2 regions of the Centipeda sp. (in: firmicutes) genome follow, and region 2 is predicted to be linked to the other one. Evidence: riboswitches for the same ligand, from Rfam matches in the RefSeq annotation. Region 2 holds a riboswitch; the other holds the start of a gene.
What was found. A riboswitch is a leader RNA that binds a small molecule or an ion and turns the genes downstream of it on or off. The one in region 2 is predicted to bind molybdenum cofactor.
Positions count from the first base shown of each region.

Region 1: another riboswitch for molybdenum cofactor. It lies ahead of ACO6BQ_RS01810 (hydrogenase small subunit); the one in region 2 lies ahead of ACO6BQ_RS09595 (TonB-dependent receptor).

Region 1 is NZ_DBHIVL010000005.1:7,330-15,954, reverse strand. It holds gene ACO6BQ_RS01815 (nickel-dependent hydrogenase large subunit) at 1-1,482, opposite strand, end outside; gene ACO6BQ_RS01810 (hydrogenase small subunit) at 1,479-2,567, opposite strand; partial or broken gene ACO6BQ_RS01805 (secretion protein HlyD) at 2,708-2,830, shown strand; molybdenum cofactor riboswitch at 2,988-3,155, opposite strand; gene ACO6BQ_RS01800 (hypothetical protein) at 3,237-4,016, opposite strand; gene ACO6BQ_RS01795 (M23 family metallopeptidase) at 4,029-4,937, opposite strand; gene ACO6BQ_RS01790 (DUF4446 family protein) at 5,040-5,561, opposite strand; gene ACO6BQ_RS01785 (ParB/RepB/Spo0J family partition protein) at 5,598-6,605, opposite strand; gene ACO6BQ_RS01780 (ParA family protein) at 6,592-7,356, opposite strand; gene pfkA (6-phosphofructokinase) at 7,422-8,384, opposite strand; gene dnaB (replicative DNA helicase) at 8,565-8,625, opposite strand, start outside.
Region 2 is NZ_DBHIVL010000063.1:334-8,958, forward strand. It holds gene ACO6BQ_RS09585 (Rossmann-like domain-containing protein) at 21-800, shown strand; gene ACO6BQ_RS09590 (TonB-dependent receptor domain-containing protein) at 866-1,933, opposite strand; gene ACO6BQ_RS09595 (TonB-dependent receptor) at 1,930-2,862, opposite strand; molybdenum cofactor riboswitch at 2,951-3,090, opposite strand; gene tgt (tRNA guanosine(34) transglycosylase Tgt) at 3,308-4,429, shown strand; gene yajC (preprotein translocase subunit YajC) at 4,450-4,728, shown strand; gene ACO6BQ_RS09610 (5-formyltetrahydrofolate cyclo-ligase) at 4,728-5,345, shown strand; gene secD (protein translocase subunit SecD) at 5,379-6,611, shown strand; gene secF (protein translocase subunit SecF) at 6,604-7,521, shown strand; gene recJ (single-stranded-DNA-specific exonuclease RecJ) at 7,580-8,625, shown strand, end outside.

The DNA.
Region 1 (8,625 bases), on a different contig from region 2:
CGCCTGCAGCTGCGCATCGAGCGCACGTGCCGCCGTGCGGCCGACCGTCGAGGGCAGCCACGCCTCGGCAGGAACGCCGAGCACCTTCGTCACTGCGTCGATCTGGTCGACAATCAGCTGCTCCGCCCACGTCAGCTCGCCGAGCAGCCCCTGCTTTGCCTTCGTGTAGAGCACGATATAGCGCGCGAGCGGACCGACCTCGCAGAGCTTGCCGCGCCATTTCGGCGTCTTGAGCCACGAGTATTTGCCCTGCTCGTTCAGCGCCTTCCACTCCGTCTTCGTGCCTTCCTTCGGCTCCGTGTAGTGCGGCTTCGTCTCGCCCTCCCACGGATGCAGCCCCTTGCTGTCGCCGCCGCTGTACTCGTACCAGCCGTGCTCGACGCTCTCGCTGATGACCTCGGGGTCGGAGACATCCTCCATCTTGAAATCATAGACCTTTGCCTGCATCACGCCACCCGCAAAGTTCTCGACAACGCCGTTGCAGCGCACGAGCAGATCCTTGAAGAAATCGCCGTTCGTCGCGCCGCTGAACGACTCCTCGGGGAACATACCGAAGCCGAGCACGCGCTCCTTCGCGAGACCGCCGCCCGAGACATAGCCTTTCTGCACATACAGATGCCCGATGGCGAGCACGTCCGGCAGGTAGTAGTCGTTCATCATATGACGCGCGGACTGGATCGAGCGGTCGACAATCGCCAGGCGTGCCGTGTTGATCGGCGCATTGCCGTCCTCCATTGAGATGGAGCAGGGCATGCCGCCGAGCACATAGTGCGGATGCGGGTTCTTGCCGCCGAAGACAACGTGCGGCACGACGAGATCGCGCTGCTTGTCCAGCATCTCGAGGTAATGCGAGATCGCCATGAGGTGCACCTCGGGCGGCAGCATCTGATAGTCGGGGTGATCCCACCACTGCGCGGAGAAAATACCGAGCTGACCGCTCTCCACGATCTTCTGCACCTTCGCCTTGATCGCCGCATAGTACTCGGGATTCGAGACGGGCACGTCGTGCGGGTATGCCTCCGTATCGAGTCCCTGAGGGCCGCGGAAGGGGAGACGATAGGTCCTGAGCACCGTGTTCTGGAGTGCCGCCGTCGCCGCAGGATCCGCCTTCAGCGCCTCGAGCGGGCTGACCCAGTCGAGCGCGTGGAGGTGGTAGAAATGGATGATGTGGTCCTGATGTCCGAGGCATGCCGCAATGATGTTGCGGATGTAGTGTGCATTCTTCGGAATGGTGATGCCAAACGCGTCCTCCACGGCGCGCAGCGACGCGAGCGCATGGGACGACGTGCACACACCGCAGATGCGCTGGATGTATGCCCACGCATCGCGCGGGTCGCGGTCGTTCATGACGAGCTCGAGACCGCGCCATGCCGTACCGGAGGAGATGGCATCCGTGACCTTGCCCGTCGCCTCATCCACCTGGATCTCGACGCGCAGATGTCCCTCAATGCGCGTAATCGGGTCGACAACAACGTGTTTCATTCATGCACCTGCTTTCCCTCTTTTTCGAGCTGCTTCTCATGGCATTTCTTCTGTACGAGGCTCGCGCCCGCGTGTGCCGCGACACCAACTGCCGTCGCCACGGCAAGCCCCGCACCGACCATATCCACGTCGATGCCGTCATACTCGGGCAGACGTTTCGAGAAGGGTGCATCGTCCCAGAAATTCGCATTGCTGCACCCGATGCAGGGTGCCCCCGACTGGATGGGGTACGACATCCCCTGATACCACCGCAGATTTCCGCAGGAGTTGTACGTCTCAGGCCCTCGGCAGCCGAGATGATAGAGACACCACCCCGCCTTTGCGCCCGCATCGTCGAAGCGATCGGCAAACATGCCCGCATCGAAGAACGGACGGCGGTAGCAGGTGTCGTGAATACGGTTGCCGTAGAACTGGCGCGGCCGTCCCTCCCCGTCGAGCGGGGGCAGTGTGCCGAAGAGCGCGACATGCATGACGACACCCGTCATAACCTCAGGGATCGGCGGGCAGCCGGGCACGGCGATGTAGGGTTTCGCGCCAATGAACGAGCGGATGCCCTTGGACTCCGTCGGATTCGGCGCAGCTGCCTGGATGCCGCCCGCCGTCGCACACGTCCCGTAGGCGATGACCGCCTTTGCCCCCTCGGCGACACGCCTCAGCGTATGCGAGAAGGGATGTCCGCCCGACATGCAGGTATACTCGTGCGCCCCCGATGCGACCGCACCCTCGACTGCGAGAATATACTCTCCGTGGTACTTTTTGATCGTGGTCTCGAGGTGCTCCTCGAACGGCTCGCCGCAGCCCGCACTCAGGACATGGCTGTACTCAAGCGCGATGTTGTTCAGCACGAGATCGGATGCAAGCGGTGCACCCGAGCGGATGAAGGACTCATCGCAGCCCGTGCACTCGTGCCCATGCAGCCAGATCACGACCGGCAGCGGCTTCGTCTCCGCCGCCTCGACGACCTTCGTCATCATGTCCGTGCTCAGCCCCATCAGGGACGTGAGCGTCACACAGCCCTTCAAAAAGCTGCGCCGACTCATGCCCTTTGCGAGATAGGTCTCCCACAAGCTCTCCCTTTTACTCACATGAATCCTCCTAACCAATACACCATTTATAATTGATAATTATTACTCCTAGCTGTAGAAAATTTTCATAATTATACACCCATCCCATCAAAAAAGATATAGGAATCGCTGATAAAATGAAGTCTGTCAGATTGGCGTAGATTTTTCGTCCGAACAAGGAGGCAAACCGGACGCATAGCGAGGGCTATGTGGAGGATTTGCCGACACAGTGCGGGCAAAAAAGATGCGTCAAGATGGCAGTGCTGAATTTATCAGTGCTTCCTATACACTTTTGGGCAATACGAAAACTAATTTTGTGTTCGTTTTTGCATCCAAAAAAGGGCTGTCTCCCGCACCCAAAGGCACGACAAACAGCCCCTTAACACAGCCATATACACTGCATCTGCACACACGAAAACAGATACATGAAAAAGCCCTGTGACGGCAATTCTGTCGCTTCCTTTTCAATGGGGAGGCGATTCCTCCCGGCGGGAAGGCGCGCGCATTTCTGCGCGACCCCTGTGCGCGTCTTGGGAAAATCCCGCAGCACTGGCGCAATATCATAGGCGCACTGCCCTTAGATATTTTTGCTCGGAAACGTGGAAGAGAGCTCATTCTCTCCCGCGATTTAATTGTGCATTAATTCTAACAGGAAATCGCCGTGCTGTCAATATGCGACATTTATTCTCATCATGTGTACGATTTATTTTTTTTCTTCGCCGCCTTCTTCACGGCATTGCGCTCCTTCGCCGCCATTGTGTTCGGACGGATCTCGGCGGCGTGCCCGTCACGCTCACTGTCCGTAATGACGGTATTCTCAGCGTCATAGGCGATGATCTCATAGGTGCGGATCGTGTTTTTCTTCGTGTCGAGCACGCGCCGTTGGAGTGTGTAGCCGACATTGCGGTACGCTTCGTCGTGCATTGCATCCACGAACTGCGCCTTGCCGAGGTCGTTGTAGAGGATGAGCTGCCAGTAGGAGATGCTCCCATCGCTGTTGCGCTGCATCTTCGAGCGGTCAAAGAACCAGCCGCGCCGCTCGTCGCCCTCGATAAAGAGCCAGTCGCCCTCCTTCAAGGTCACGGGCTCGATCGCCGTCGCCACCCCGTAGGCAGCGTCGTCGGACGCACCGTCCACATGGGCACTCAGAGCCGTGCCGCTCCCGCGCCCGCCCCTCTGCGGTGCGGACGGATCCTCGGCAACATCCTTTTTCACTGTCTCCTCATTGACGGGATGGACGGTGGTGGCAGAGCCCGAGCCGACAGGCTCATCGCCCAGCTCGTCCATCTCCTCGTCCAAGACGCTCTCCTCGTCCCGTGTATTCGCGCGTGCATGCGCTTCTGTGGCAACGGTACTCCCGTGGTGCTCCTGCGCCGTCATGACCTCGTGGATGTCCGCTTTCTCGGCGGCGTCCCCCCCCGCGGGGAGGATGAGAAGACCTGCGGCAAGCAGGCAGATACTGGCTTTCATAGCGTTCCTCTCTTATAGATATCCTGCGGGATTGACGGGCGCACCGTTCACGCGCACCTCGTAGTGAACATGGGGCCCCGTGGAGCGTCCCGTCGAGCCGACATAGGCGATGACCTCACCGCGCCGCACCTGCTGTCCGACCGTCACAGCGACGGCGGAGGCGTGCCCGTAGCGCGTCACGATGCCGCCGCCGTGATCCACATCGACCATGTTGCCATAGCCGCCGTTCCACCCTGCCGCCGTAACAACACCGTCAGCGGTTGCAACGATGGGCGTGCCCATATCGGCGGCAATGTCGATCCCCTGATGGAACTCCGTGCCGTTAAAGCGCAGCCCGTAGGGCGAGCTGACGTAGCCCGCCGCCGGCCAGATGGAGGGCGTCGTGTGGGGGGCACTGTCCGAGGCATAGGAGGCCGCACCGGGGAACTCCCTGCGCATGGTCTCGGCGAGGAGGTCAATGGACGAGCGGCGCGTACTGAGACGTTCCTCGATCATCTCGAGTGCCTCGGAGAGATCCGCCGTGGTCGGCGTATGCTGCTCGCCGCCCGTCGGCGAGACCATCCCCTCCTGCACAGTCTCGTCCGCTGCGGCGGGCGATGCACCGACAATAGCACGCAGCCCGTCCTCGGCGCGGCGGAGACTGTCAAGATCCTGTTGGAGGGCGGATGCCTTTTTCGACACCTGTAGGATCTGCTCCTGCTGGATGCGGTTCGCCTCGCGCAGCTGTGCCGTCTCAGACGCGTGCATTTCTCCGTTCATCAGCGTGTAGACGGAGAGCACTGCACCGACGGTGAGGAGGGCAACTGCCGCGCCCGCCCCGACGGCGAGCACGCGCAGAGAGCGCAGTGACAGGCGCACAGTGCGCGTCACATCCTCCTCGCTGTCGATGAATTGAATTTTATAGCGTTTTTCTTCGTTCAAGTCGTTCTCCTATGTTATGATGTGTCAGGTCCGTTTTCTTCGCCCTATCCTAGCCGAACAAAATGAAAACCTGCTGAGTGCCAGCAGGTTTCCTGTGCTATTTCAATACTGAATCGGCAGCGGCTGTGCCATTGCCTCCCGCAGCACGCCCTTTTCCTCATCGGTCAGCGGGTACTCCGAGGAGCCGCCCTTGATCGGCTTGATGTAGCTGCGCGAGTCCGCCCGCGCGAAGATGCTTGAGAAGATCACGCCGTCGTTGTTTGCATCGAGCATCGCAACCGCATAGCTGAGGTCACCGCCCATGTCCTCGAATGCGCGAAAACGCACCATCGCGGTGCGTACGAGAGACTTGCGGATGAACTGGCGGATGAGTTCGTTCTCCTCGAGGATGCGCGTGTTCGTCGCGGCGACCTGCTCGACCTCGTGGATGTGTTGGAGCAACATCCCCTCAATGTCCTCCGTCTCCGAGCCGCGCATCATCTCGCGGTAACGGCTGCTCATCGTCGAGAGGCGCACCATCGTATAAATGACGAGAATCAATAAGACCAGAATGAGCAGCATCGAGGCGAGCAGGAGGGATGCCTCATGTGCCGCAATATAGTTGACAAGATTGTTCAGAAACAATGCTTTTTCCCTTCTTCCCTACGTTACTTGGGGTATTCACACCGTAAAGGATTGCGTGGAGATGGCACGCAGTGCCGCGCGCTTGTCCTCCTTTGCCGCGCTGTCCGAACCCGTGAGGAGAGCCAGCAGCCGCTCGAGATCGTCTGCGGAGAAATAGCTGATCTCAAGGCGTCCCTTGCCCTGCTCGCGGCTCTCCTGTATGCGCACCTTTGTCCCGAGGCTGCGTGTGAGCCGCTCCTCTGCCTCACGGACAAAGATGTCGGGCGTGCGCACCTTCGCGGGCTGCGCTGCCTTTTTGAGCACATTCGGATCCTTGAGAAGTCGTTTCACCAGAGCTTCTGCGCCGCGCGCGGAGAGTTCGTGCTCCTGGATGTACTCCGCCGCTTCGCGTTGGAGGGTTTTGCTCTCAAGTGCGAGGAGCGGACGCGTCTGTCCCATGGAGAGGACGCCGTTCGCGATAAATGCCTGTACTTCCTCGGCGAGCCGCAGGAGGCGGACGCTGTTCGCAATCGCCGAGCGGCTGCGTGCCACGCGGCGTGCCAGTTCCTCCTGCGAGAGGCGGAACTTCGTCAGCAGCTGTTCGTAGGCGCGCGCCTCCTCGATGGGATTCAGATCCTCGCGCTGGATGTTCTCGATGAGAGCCATCTCCGCCATCTCTGCATCCGATGCCGTACGCACGACCACGGGAACGGTCGCGCGCCCCGCGAGACGCGCCGCACGGAGGCGACGCTCCCCCGCAATCAGCTCATACTTCCCGTCGCCGACGGCACGCACGGAGAGTGGTTGGAGGATGCCGTGACGCGCGATGGACTCGCGCAGCTCCTCCAATGCCGCCTCATCGAACTCGCGGCGCGGCTGAAAGCGGTTCGGTGCAATCACTTCGACTGAGATTTCGGTCGGGTTCTCGGGCACGGCAGATGCTGCGGCAGGTGTTTCCTCCGCTCGCACAGGTGTGTCCGTCTTTGGAGCACCCGCAAGGACATTTTTCCCAAGCCCGAGTGCGCCAAGCCCACGTCCGAGGCCGCCCTGTTTAGCTTTCTTCACGCTTCATGACCTCCCTTGCGAGCCCGATGTAGCTCTCCGCACCGCGCGACGTGATGTCATAGGATGTGATGGGCTGCCCGAAGGACGGCGCCTCCGAAAGGCGTACGTTGCGCGGGATCAGCGTCTCGTAAAGTGCTGCACCGAAGACGTTCTTTACCTCGTCAACGACCTGCGTTGCAATCCGCGTCCGTCCGTCGTACATCGTCATGACGACCCCCTGCACGCCGAGCGCGGGGTTTGCACTCTCCTGCACGAGACCGATCGTGTTCATCAGCTGCGCGACCCCTTCCAATGCGTAGAACTCGCACTGGATGGGGATGAGGACGGCGTGCGCTGCCGTGAGTGCGTTCAGTGTGAGGAAGCCGAGGGACGGCGGACAGTCGATGAAGACGTAGTCGTAGTCGTGCTCCACCTCGGTCAGCGCATCTCTGAGGCGTGTCTCGCGCCGCTCTATGTCCGCCAGCTCAACCTCCGCACCCGCGAGCTCGACATTCGCGGGCAGGACATCCACGCGGTAGTCCGAGTGAACAATCGACTCCCGCAGACTGCGTCCCTCGATGAGGACACGATAGGTGGTCGACATGAGCATCGTCTTGTCGATGCCAAAGCCGCTCGTCGCATTCCCCTGCGGGTCGATGTCGACAAGCAGGACACGTCGTTTGGCGCGTGCAACGGCAGCGGCGAGGTTCACCGCCGTCGTCGTTTTGCCGACGCCGCCCTTCTGGCTGGCAATCGCAATGATCTTTGCCACGGGATCATCCTTTCTGCGGGAGTGTTTATTTTAATAATTTATTTTGCGGGGGGAAGTGCGCTTTCTTAGAACAGCACCTTCGCCAGATGCAGATAGTCGGGATCGAGCTTCTTCTTGTTGTTCACGGCATCGTAGAGGTTGACCGAGACGACGTGTCCCTTGCTGTAGCCGAACACCACACCAGAGAGCCCCGAGATGAGGGCAAGTGCTGCCTGCTCACCGAGCTGGCTCGCGCGTACGCGGTCGATGACCGTCGGAGAACCGCCACGCTGGATATGCCCGAGCACGGAGACGCGCGTCTCGATGTCCGTATGCTTGGCGATGTAGTCGCAGATCTCCTGCCCGCTCGCCGCGCCCTCGGCGACGACGATGAGGATATAACGCTTGCCATGCTCATAGGCACTTGAGAGATTCTTTGTGATCTCCTCGATGTTGAACTCCTCCTCGGGCACAATGATGTACTCCGCACCGCCAGAGATGCCCGCGACAAGAGCCAGCCAGCCGCTGCCGCGCCCCATGACCTCGAGCACGATCACGCGGCGATGCGCCGATGCCGTGTCGCGCAGCTTATTGATCGCATCGATGATCGTGTTCGCGGCTGTGTCACAGCCGATCGTATAGTCCATTCCCCAGACATCGTTATCAATCGTGCCCGGCAGTCCCACAATCGGGAATCCATACTCCTCCGAGAGCAGCTGTGCGCCGCGCAGAGAGCCATCACCGCCGATGACGCAGAGCCCCTCGATGCCGCGCTGGATGAGGTGTTCATGTCCGAGACGGCGTCCCTCGGGCGTCTGCCACCGCTTGCAGCGTGCCGTTCCGAGGAAGGTGCCGCCGCGCTGAATGATATCACCCACGTCCTTGGACTCCAATTCCCGCATATTCTCTTCGAGCAGGCCATGATAGCCATCGGCGATACCCCAGACCTTTACGCCCTCATAGAGTGCCGTACGCGCAACCGCACGTGCCGCCGCATTCATCCCCGGGCTGTCTCCCCCGCTCGTCATGATTGCAATACTCTTTAACACGACTCTTCCTCCCCTACCCATTTGTAAAATGCACATGAGAACTGCGCATATCCTATCTTTAAACTCCCTTCATCATAGCACAAATGACAAAAAAAATCCCCTCTTTTTTGAGGGGAGCGATGAAAATGTTTCACGTGAAACATTTTGATGCCGACGCCGTATCATGTGAACACTAGGGAATCACGCCTCACGCGCAAGATCGCGGAAGCGCGTATACTCCTTCTGGAAGAACATCCTCACC
Region 2 (8,625 bases):
ATCTGTGAGGAGGTATTTTCGTGAACTACTGGAATCTTTACGATGAGATCATCGACGGATTGCCGCAGGACATCTATATCGACGACTATGCCGTCGGACGCCCGTGGACGTATGTGCGTGCAGGGGATTTGGTCGGCATCTGCATGACGATCCCTGCGTACAGCCGCCCGCGTCTACGAAAGGAGAGCTTTCTCGGCTGTTCGCTGCGCGAGGCGGGAGAATACGTGCGCTCGTGGCAAGGGCAGGAGGCATCCATCGCCGCTGCCGCCATCAACGCATTTTACAATCAGCCGTCCAAGGTGGAGGCGATGCAGGGATTCCACGGCGAGGATGCATCCGCCGACACACTGGATGAGCGCAAGAAGCTGGAAGCATTCGCCATGTATACGGAGCAAATTCGCGGCAAGAAAGTCGCTGTCATCGGTCACTTTCCGAACTTCCAAAAGAAATGGGAACCGATATGCGACCTCTCCATCCTAGAAATGCAGCCGGAGTGGGGGGACTACCCGGCGGAGGCGGCAGAGTTCCTCCTGCCGCAGCAGGACTTTGTCTTTATGACAGGGGCGACCTTTGCCAACAAGACCATGCCGCGCCTCTTGGAACTCTCAAAGAATGCCGTGACTGTCCTCGTTGGCCCCTCCGTGCCCATGCATCCATGTCTTTTTGACTACGGTGCAAACGGTCTTTCGGGATTTACAGCAACTGATGCTGCACTCGCTGCCGATCTCGTTCATTTCGGCTATGAAACCGATATTGCAAGCTGTGGAAAGATGGCAGACGTTCTTCCACATTTTGTCTGAATACAACATAACAGAGTTGCCGTACGTTTTCAAAGCGTACAGCAACTCTGTTTTATGTTGAGCGATTAGAACGTCATATCCATGCCGAGGAGGAAATTTGTCCCCTCTGCCGGATGATAGAGCTTGTCCTGATAGTCTTTGTTGAAGATGTTATTAATGCGCAGGAAGACACCGAGATCCGTCTGCGGCTCATAGCACAGATCGAGATCTGCCGTAAAGTAGCCGGAGCTGTTCGGATTCTTTTCACCATTCGTCCATCCGCTCACAGCACGTCCGAGCAGGGTGGAGCGCCATTTGCCCTCGCGATAGGTCAGCCCGAGATTCATCATCTGATGGGGGATACCGGCAGCATTCGTCGTCTTCCCATTTGACTTGTCCTCCGTGCTCATCCATGTATAGTTGGCAAAGGCGGACAATTTCTGTGTGAATTTGTGCTGATAGCCAAGTTCTGCTCCGCGAATCTTGGTCTGGTCGATATTATAAAACGGACCTCCTTTGACAAGGCGAACAATGCGATCCGTTACATCCGTATAGAATACGGCAAGATCGAGTTCTGCCTTGGGACTGAAACGATGCTTCCAGCCCAGCTCAAAATTGCGGTCGCGTTCCGGCTTCGGTACAGCCACATTGGCACGAATATTGGTAGCTGCCGACTTTGCTTGCACAAAGAAATGCGTGCGTCCTGCCGAGAATCGCAGGGTATCCGCTTTCGTCAGATCATGTGTGATATTGAGGACGGGATCCGTTGCACGATCCGAACTCTTTACATTATTTGCATCCTGTGACAGGGACTCATGGCGCACGCCGAGTGTCATGCGCGTCTTTGTGTCAAAGCTCCATGCGTCCTCAATGTAGAAACTTGTACGATTATCCGTTCCCTCATCACCTTTGGAGAGGTTGTTGGAATCCGTATGCCAGTCAATCTTGACGTACTTTGCCCCAAAACTCAGTTGGTGCTTGTCGCCAAGTGCGGTGGAAGCGTTCGCCTCAATGCCGTTTCCTGTGGAGAACCAGCCACTGCGGTACCATTCCGGTCTGCGAGGATTGTTATAGTTTAGAAGAGTTCCGCCGTCGCTTCTCAATAGATTGTGCACCCACAGATTATTCTCATCAATCAGATGATAGTATTTCACATCATACTGCCACCGATCATTTGGACGCTTTCGTACTGGAGTGCAATGTTGCTCTGTTCGAACCCCTTGTAATGCCAGTTGTTCGTTTTGTTCTTCTTTCTATATGACTTCTGCATAGCATCTGAAAGATCATCGACATTGATTGACCAGTTGATATCTGCAGTCAGGGTTTTTCCCGTTTGTGGATCGATACTGTTGGAGATCTCGCTGTCCATATCGGAGTAATATCCGCTCAATATGAGAGAGGACTTGTCACTCGTTTTGAACTTGATCTTACCGTCAAAGTATAGCTTGTCGTTTTCCGCATTCGGCAGATAGCCGCCCGTATGACGCTTTGATGCATTCAGTGCATAGCTGATATTCTTATCGCTGCCACTATATCCGATGCGTGTATCATAGGTATGATGGGAGCCACCGGCGATACTCAGATGGAATTTCCCTGCACCGTCACCGTCCTTCGTTGTCACGAGAATGACGCCGCCCTTATAGTCTGTGCCATACTGTACGGGTCCCGGTCCCTTGATGATCTCGACCTTTGCAATGCTGTCTGCCGGAATCGTCGAAAGATCAGCCGCTGCATTCGTAGCAATACCGTTGAGAGGAAACGCAGGGATGCCGTCAATATAGACTTTCGTCTGCCCGACCTCCGCGCCACGGATGCGCACCATCTTGCTGTTCTTATCCGCCGGTGCCATATAAAGCCCTGGCACCTGTGAGAGGATGTCGGCGAGGTCATGATAACCACGCTCCGCAATCTCCTCTGCCGTGATCGTGTTCGTCGTCACAAGGTACTTGTCAACGCCCTCTGCCTCGACTTTGACCGTATCGGTCTCATATGCCGTGTCGGCGGCATATGCCTGCGGCAGGAATACAAATCCTGTCATGACGGCTGCCACGAGGGCGGTTTGGTACTTCCGTGTTCGCTTCATGAATACCTCTCCTTTTCTTCATCACACAAAAATAGACTGTTTCCCGTACGAAGCGCACGACAAACAGTCCCTGCATGACAAAGAAGCAGTCCGTTCCTGTCGTTTTCCTTTTCAATACGGGAAGGCTGTCGCATTTCTGCGAGAGCCCTGTGAGCAGAAGTGTTCAAAAGAACGCACGCTCAGGCGAAATATCATAGGCACACTGCCCTTAGGGAAGCACTGATAAATTCAGCCGCGCCATCTTGACGCATCTTTTTTGCCCGCACTGTGCCCTCGATCCTCCACATAGCTTTGGCTATGCGTCCGGTTTGCCTCCTTGTTCGGACGAAAAAATCTACGCCAATCTGACGAACTTCATTTTATCAACGATTCCCATGGATTTGTGTTTTGAAAATCTCTCGCTTTTGTGTTATGATACAGGGTGTTTTGAGATGGGAGGGCATGAGTGGCAGCGATAACATATGAGCTGATTCGCAAAGACGAGACGACGGGCGCCCGTGCGGGCGTGATCCACACGCCGCACGGCAGCTTTCCGACGCCCATCTTCATGCCCGTGGGCACGCAGGCGACGGTCAAGGGCGTATCGCCTGACGAATTGCGTGAACTTGGCGCGGGCATTATCCTCAGCAATACCTATCATCTCTTTCTCCGCCCTGGCATGGATCTCGTGCGCGAGGCGGGGGGTCTGCATCGGTTCATGCACTGGGACGGTGCAATCCTCACGGACAGCGGCGGCTTTCAGGTGTTCAGCCTTGGCGATCTCCGCAAGATCACGGAGGAGGGCGCGACATTCCGCTCGCACATCGACGGTTCGAAGCAGTTTCTCTCGCCCGAGGTATCGATGGCGGTGCAGAAAGCACTCGGCTCGGATATTGTCATGGCGTTCGACGAGTGTATCCCGTATCCTGCCGACCACACCTATGCCAAGGCATCGACGGAGCGCACGCAGCGGTGGCTCGTGCGCTGCCGTGACGCAATGGCGGATGCAGAGGGGCAGGGACTTTTCGGCATTGTGCAGGGCGGTATGTACCGCGATCTGCGTGCGTGGCACGCCGCCGAGGTAACGGCACTTGATCTGCCCGGTTATGCCATCGGAGGCCTGAGTGTCGGCGAGCCGCACGAGCTGATGGAGGAGATCCTCTCCTACACGGTGGACTTGCTTCCCGCAAGCAAGCCACGCTATCTCATGGGGGTCGGCACGCCGGACTACCTTCTCACGGGTGTACGGCATGGAATCGATATGTTCGATTGCGTTTTCCCGACGCGTGTGGCGCGCAACGGTATGGCGATGACGTGGACGGGGCGGCTCGTGATGAAGAACGCAGTGCATACGCACGACCATACGGTGCTCGAGGAGGGCTGTGGCTGCTACACCTGCCGCAACGGCTATACACGGGCATACATCCGTCATCTTGTGCGTGCCGAGGAGATCTTTGGTCTGCGCCTCCTGACGCTGCACAATCTTTACTTCTTGCAGGAGTTCATGCGGCGTATGCGTGCGGCGATTATCGCGGGGACGTTCCCCGCATTTTATCAGGATTTTATGAATCACTATCATAAAAGATAATATTTGAAGGAGTTGTATTTATGGATGCAGAAATGATGGCACAGCTGAGCTCGTGGGGACCCATTATCATATTGGTGCTCTTCTTTTATTTTCTTCTCTATCGTCCGCAAAAGCAGGCGCAGAAGAAACGTGATGCGATGCTTGCCGCGCTGAAAGTTGGCGATGAGATTATCACGCTCGGCGGGATGCATGGCAAGATCACGGCACTTGATGATAAAAGCGTGACGCTGCGTGTGGCAGACGGCGTGAACATCGTCTTTGAACGCTCGGCAATCAGTGCTGTGAATACGCCCGAGTGATGCGGTGCGTGGCAGATGAGATTTTAGCGGAACAAAAGAGCATACTGCGGCGGGAAATGCTTGCCCGTCGCCGTGTATTTTCGGCTGAGGAGCGCAAAGAGGCGAGCCGCAGCATATGTGCGCGCGTGGCACAGCTGTCCGTGTTGAAGGCAGCGCAAACCATTATGCTCTATGCCTCCATGGAAGAGGAGATTGACCTAGTTCCGTTTATGGAGATCCTGCTCGCGGACGGGCGGCGTATCGTCCTGCCTGAGATCACGGGCAGGGGGACGATGGAGGCGCGGGAGCTGCCCTCGATGGATGCGCTGACGGACGGTGTTTTCGGTATAGCAACACCGGATCCCACGCGCGGCAGCATTGTCCCCCCCGAGGAGATTGATGTTATCATTGTCCCGGGAGCGGCATTTTCTTCGGATGGCGGACGTTTGGGGCTAGGCGGTGGTTACTATGACCGTTTCCTGCCGCGTGCGGGAAATGCAGTGCGGGTTGTGCTCGCCTTTGATTTTCAGATTGTTCCTGCTGTACCGATGGGTGTGCAGGACGCCCGCGTCGATGTCATTTTGACCGAGCGGCGCATGATTTCCTGCAATGGATACTACCTTGAGGAAGAGGTGTGAGGACTGTTGAGACAACATAGTCTGTTAAAGCTGGTGATTTCGATTGTGGTCATCATCGGCGCGTTTTTTTTCCTAGTTCAGCCACTCGCGAGCTCGATTCGGCAGGGCCTTGACCTGCAGGGCGGAACGCACGTTGTTTTGGAGGCGGTCGATACGGAGCAGGCGCAGGTCAACGACGATGCGATGAACCGCGTCATTGCGATCATGGAGAAGCGCGTCAACTCGCTTGGACTGACCGAGCCAATCATCCAGCGTGAGGGGGAGCGTCGTGTCATCATCGAACTGCCGGGCATCAAGGATCCCGATGCTGCGATCCGAACGATCGGCAAGACGGCGATGCTCGAGTTCCGCGACGAAGAGGGGCATACGGTGCTCACGGGGACGGATCTGAAGGATGCACAGGCATCGACGAATCCGCAGTCGGGACAGAACGTCGTCAACCTAGAGTTCTCGGATGAGGGCGCACAGAAATTTGCCGATCTCACGATGAAGAACGTCGGGCGTACGATTGCGATCCTGCTCGACGGCGAGGTGCTGACTGCGCCGAACGTGCGTGAGCCGATTCTCGGCGGGCGTGCGGAGATCACGGGGCAGAAGACGCTTGAGGAGGCGCAGAACCTCGCGGTCGTCCTGCGCAGCGGTGCACTTCCCGTGAAGGTTGAGATCATCGAGACGCGTACGGTCGGCCCGACGCTCGGACAGGACTCGAAGGATAAGTCCCAGTTCGCGTTTGTGGTCGGGCTCGGTGCGGTCGTGCTCTTCATGATTTTCTTCTACCATCTCTCGGGCTTTATCGCGGACGTGGCACTCATGGCATATACGGTCATGCTGCTCGGCATCCTCTATCTGATGGATGCGACGCTGACGCTGCCGGGCGTGGCGGGTATTATTCTCTCGATCGGCATGGCGGTCGATGCGAACGTCCTCATCTTTGAGCATTTCAAGGAGGAGTACCAGGTCAACCAAAAGACCCTGCGGCATGCGATGGATGCGGGCTTCAAGCGTGCGTTTACGACGATCTTTGACTCGAACGTCACGACGCTGATTGCTGCAGGCGTGCTCTTCTTCCTCGGGACGGGGACAATTCGCGGCTTTGCGATCACGCTCGGGGTTGGAACGATGCTCTCGATGTTTACGGCGATTACACTGACGCAGTACCTGCTGAAGCTCATGATTAACTCGAAGCTGTCCGAGAGCTCCGCACTCTATGGTGCGAACGGCTTTATGCTCGGTGTGAAGAAGAAGGGAGATGAGAAGAGTGCCTAAGTTCGATATTGCAGGACATCGGAAAATCTGGTTTCTCATCTCCCTCGTGCTCATCATCCCCGGGTTGATCTGCATGGGGGTACGCGGCTTCAACTTCGGCATCGACTTCACGGGCGGGACGATCATCGACCTGCGCTTTGAGCAGCCTGTGACGCTCTCCGATGTGCGTTCGAGTCTTGCGAAATACAATCTCGATGGCAGTACAATTCAGCTTGCGGGCGCGGAGTCGGGCATCGAGTCCTCCGAGAACGTCATGATCCGCACGATTGATCTTGAGGAGAGCCAGCGCAAGGAAGTTATGGCTTCGCTCACGCAGGATGTCGGGCCCTACACCGTGCTGCGCGAGGAGAAGGTCGGCGCGACGATTGGCGGCGAGCTGATTACGAATGCGGTACTCGCGCTTGTCATCTCGTGGGCACTCATCATTCTCTACGTTGCCTATCGCTTTGAGTGGCGATTTGGCGTGTCGGCGGTGCTCGCGCTCATCCACGATATTATCATCGTGCTCGCGGTATTTTCGCTTACGCAGCGGCAGATTGATTCGTCGTTTATCGCGGCACTGCTTACCATCGTCGGTTACTCGATCAATGATACGATCGTTATCTTTGACCGCATCCGCGAGAATCTGAAACTGCATTTCCGTCGCGGCGGCGATGTGAACGAGCTTGTCAACACATCCATCTATCAGACGCTGACGCGCTCGCTCTATACGGTGTTCACGGTTCTGTTCACGACCTTCGCGCTGTACTGGTTCGGCGGAGAGACAACGAAGGACTTCGCGTTTGCGCTTCTTGTCGGCTTTGCCAGCGGCTGCTACTCCTCCATCTTCATTGCAAGTCAGCTCTGGATCGAGCTGCGGAATCGCACGGAGCGGCGTCCTGCCGCGAAACCTGCGGCCGTGGAGGGATAACGAAAAGAGCCTGTCACGGGACAGGCTCTTTTGCTATTGAAAGGAAGGGGGGGAGACGATGCTGAAAGAATGGGTCATACGCGCACAAACCGACGAAGGGGCTGCGCTTGCACGCGACATCGGAGCTCCACCAATCATCGGTCAGATTCTCTGGCATAGGGGGATACGCTCTGCAGAAGATGCGCAGGCCTTCCTTCATCCGGAGGACGAGCCGTTCCACGATCCCTTTCTCATGAGGGATATGGAAAAAGCCGTCCTGCGTATACGGAAGGCGATTCATGAGGGCGAGCGGATCGTTGTCTACGGCGACTACGATGTGGACGGCATGACCTCGACTACACTCCTCATGAAGAATATCCGCGCACTCGGCGGTACGGTCTCCTACTATATTCCGAACCGCTTTACCGAGGGCTATGGGATCAACGGCGCAGCACTCGCACAGCTTGCAGCGGAGGGCTGTGATTTGCTTGTCACCGTCGACTGCGGCATCTCATCCGTGGACGTAGTAGCGGAGATGGACGGGGCGATGGATATCATCATCACCGATCATCATCTGCCGGGGGCGGAACTTCCTTCTGCCTATGCTGTCCTCAATCCCCATCGAGCCGATTGCTCCTACCCGTTCAAAGAACTCGCGGGTGTCGGCGTCGCGTTCAAGCTCGTGCAGGCTCTTTGGCAGGCGGAGGAGGAGCGGAGCTATGCGGAGGATATGGACATCGTCGCGCTCGGTACGGTCGCCGATCTCGTGCCGCTCATCGGTGAGAACCGCAAGATCGTCCAGATGGGGCTTGCGGCTATGTCCACGCATCCCTGTGAGGGAATCGCTGCCTTGATTCGCGTTGCTGGCATTGAGGGCAAGGCGATCAATACGGGGATGGTCGGCTTCCAGCTCGCACCGCGCCTGAATGCGGCGGGACGCATTGAAACGGCGCGCAGCGGTGTGGAGCTGCTGACCGCCGAGGAAGTGCGGGAGGCGGATCGCATTGCGGGCGAATTGAATGAGCTCAACACGGAGCGGCGTGATTTGGAGCAGGGGATTCTCGCGGAGGCCGAGGAAATGCTCGCGGATTTTACGCCCGATGTACCTGCGATTGTCGTCGCAGG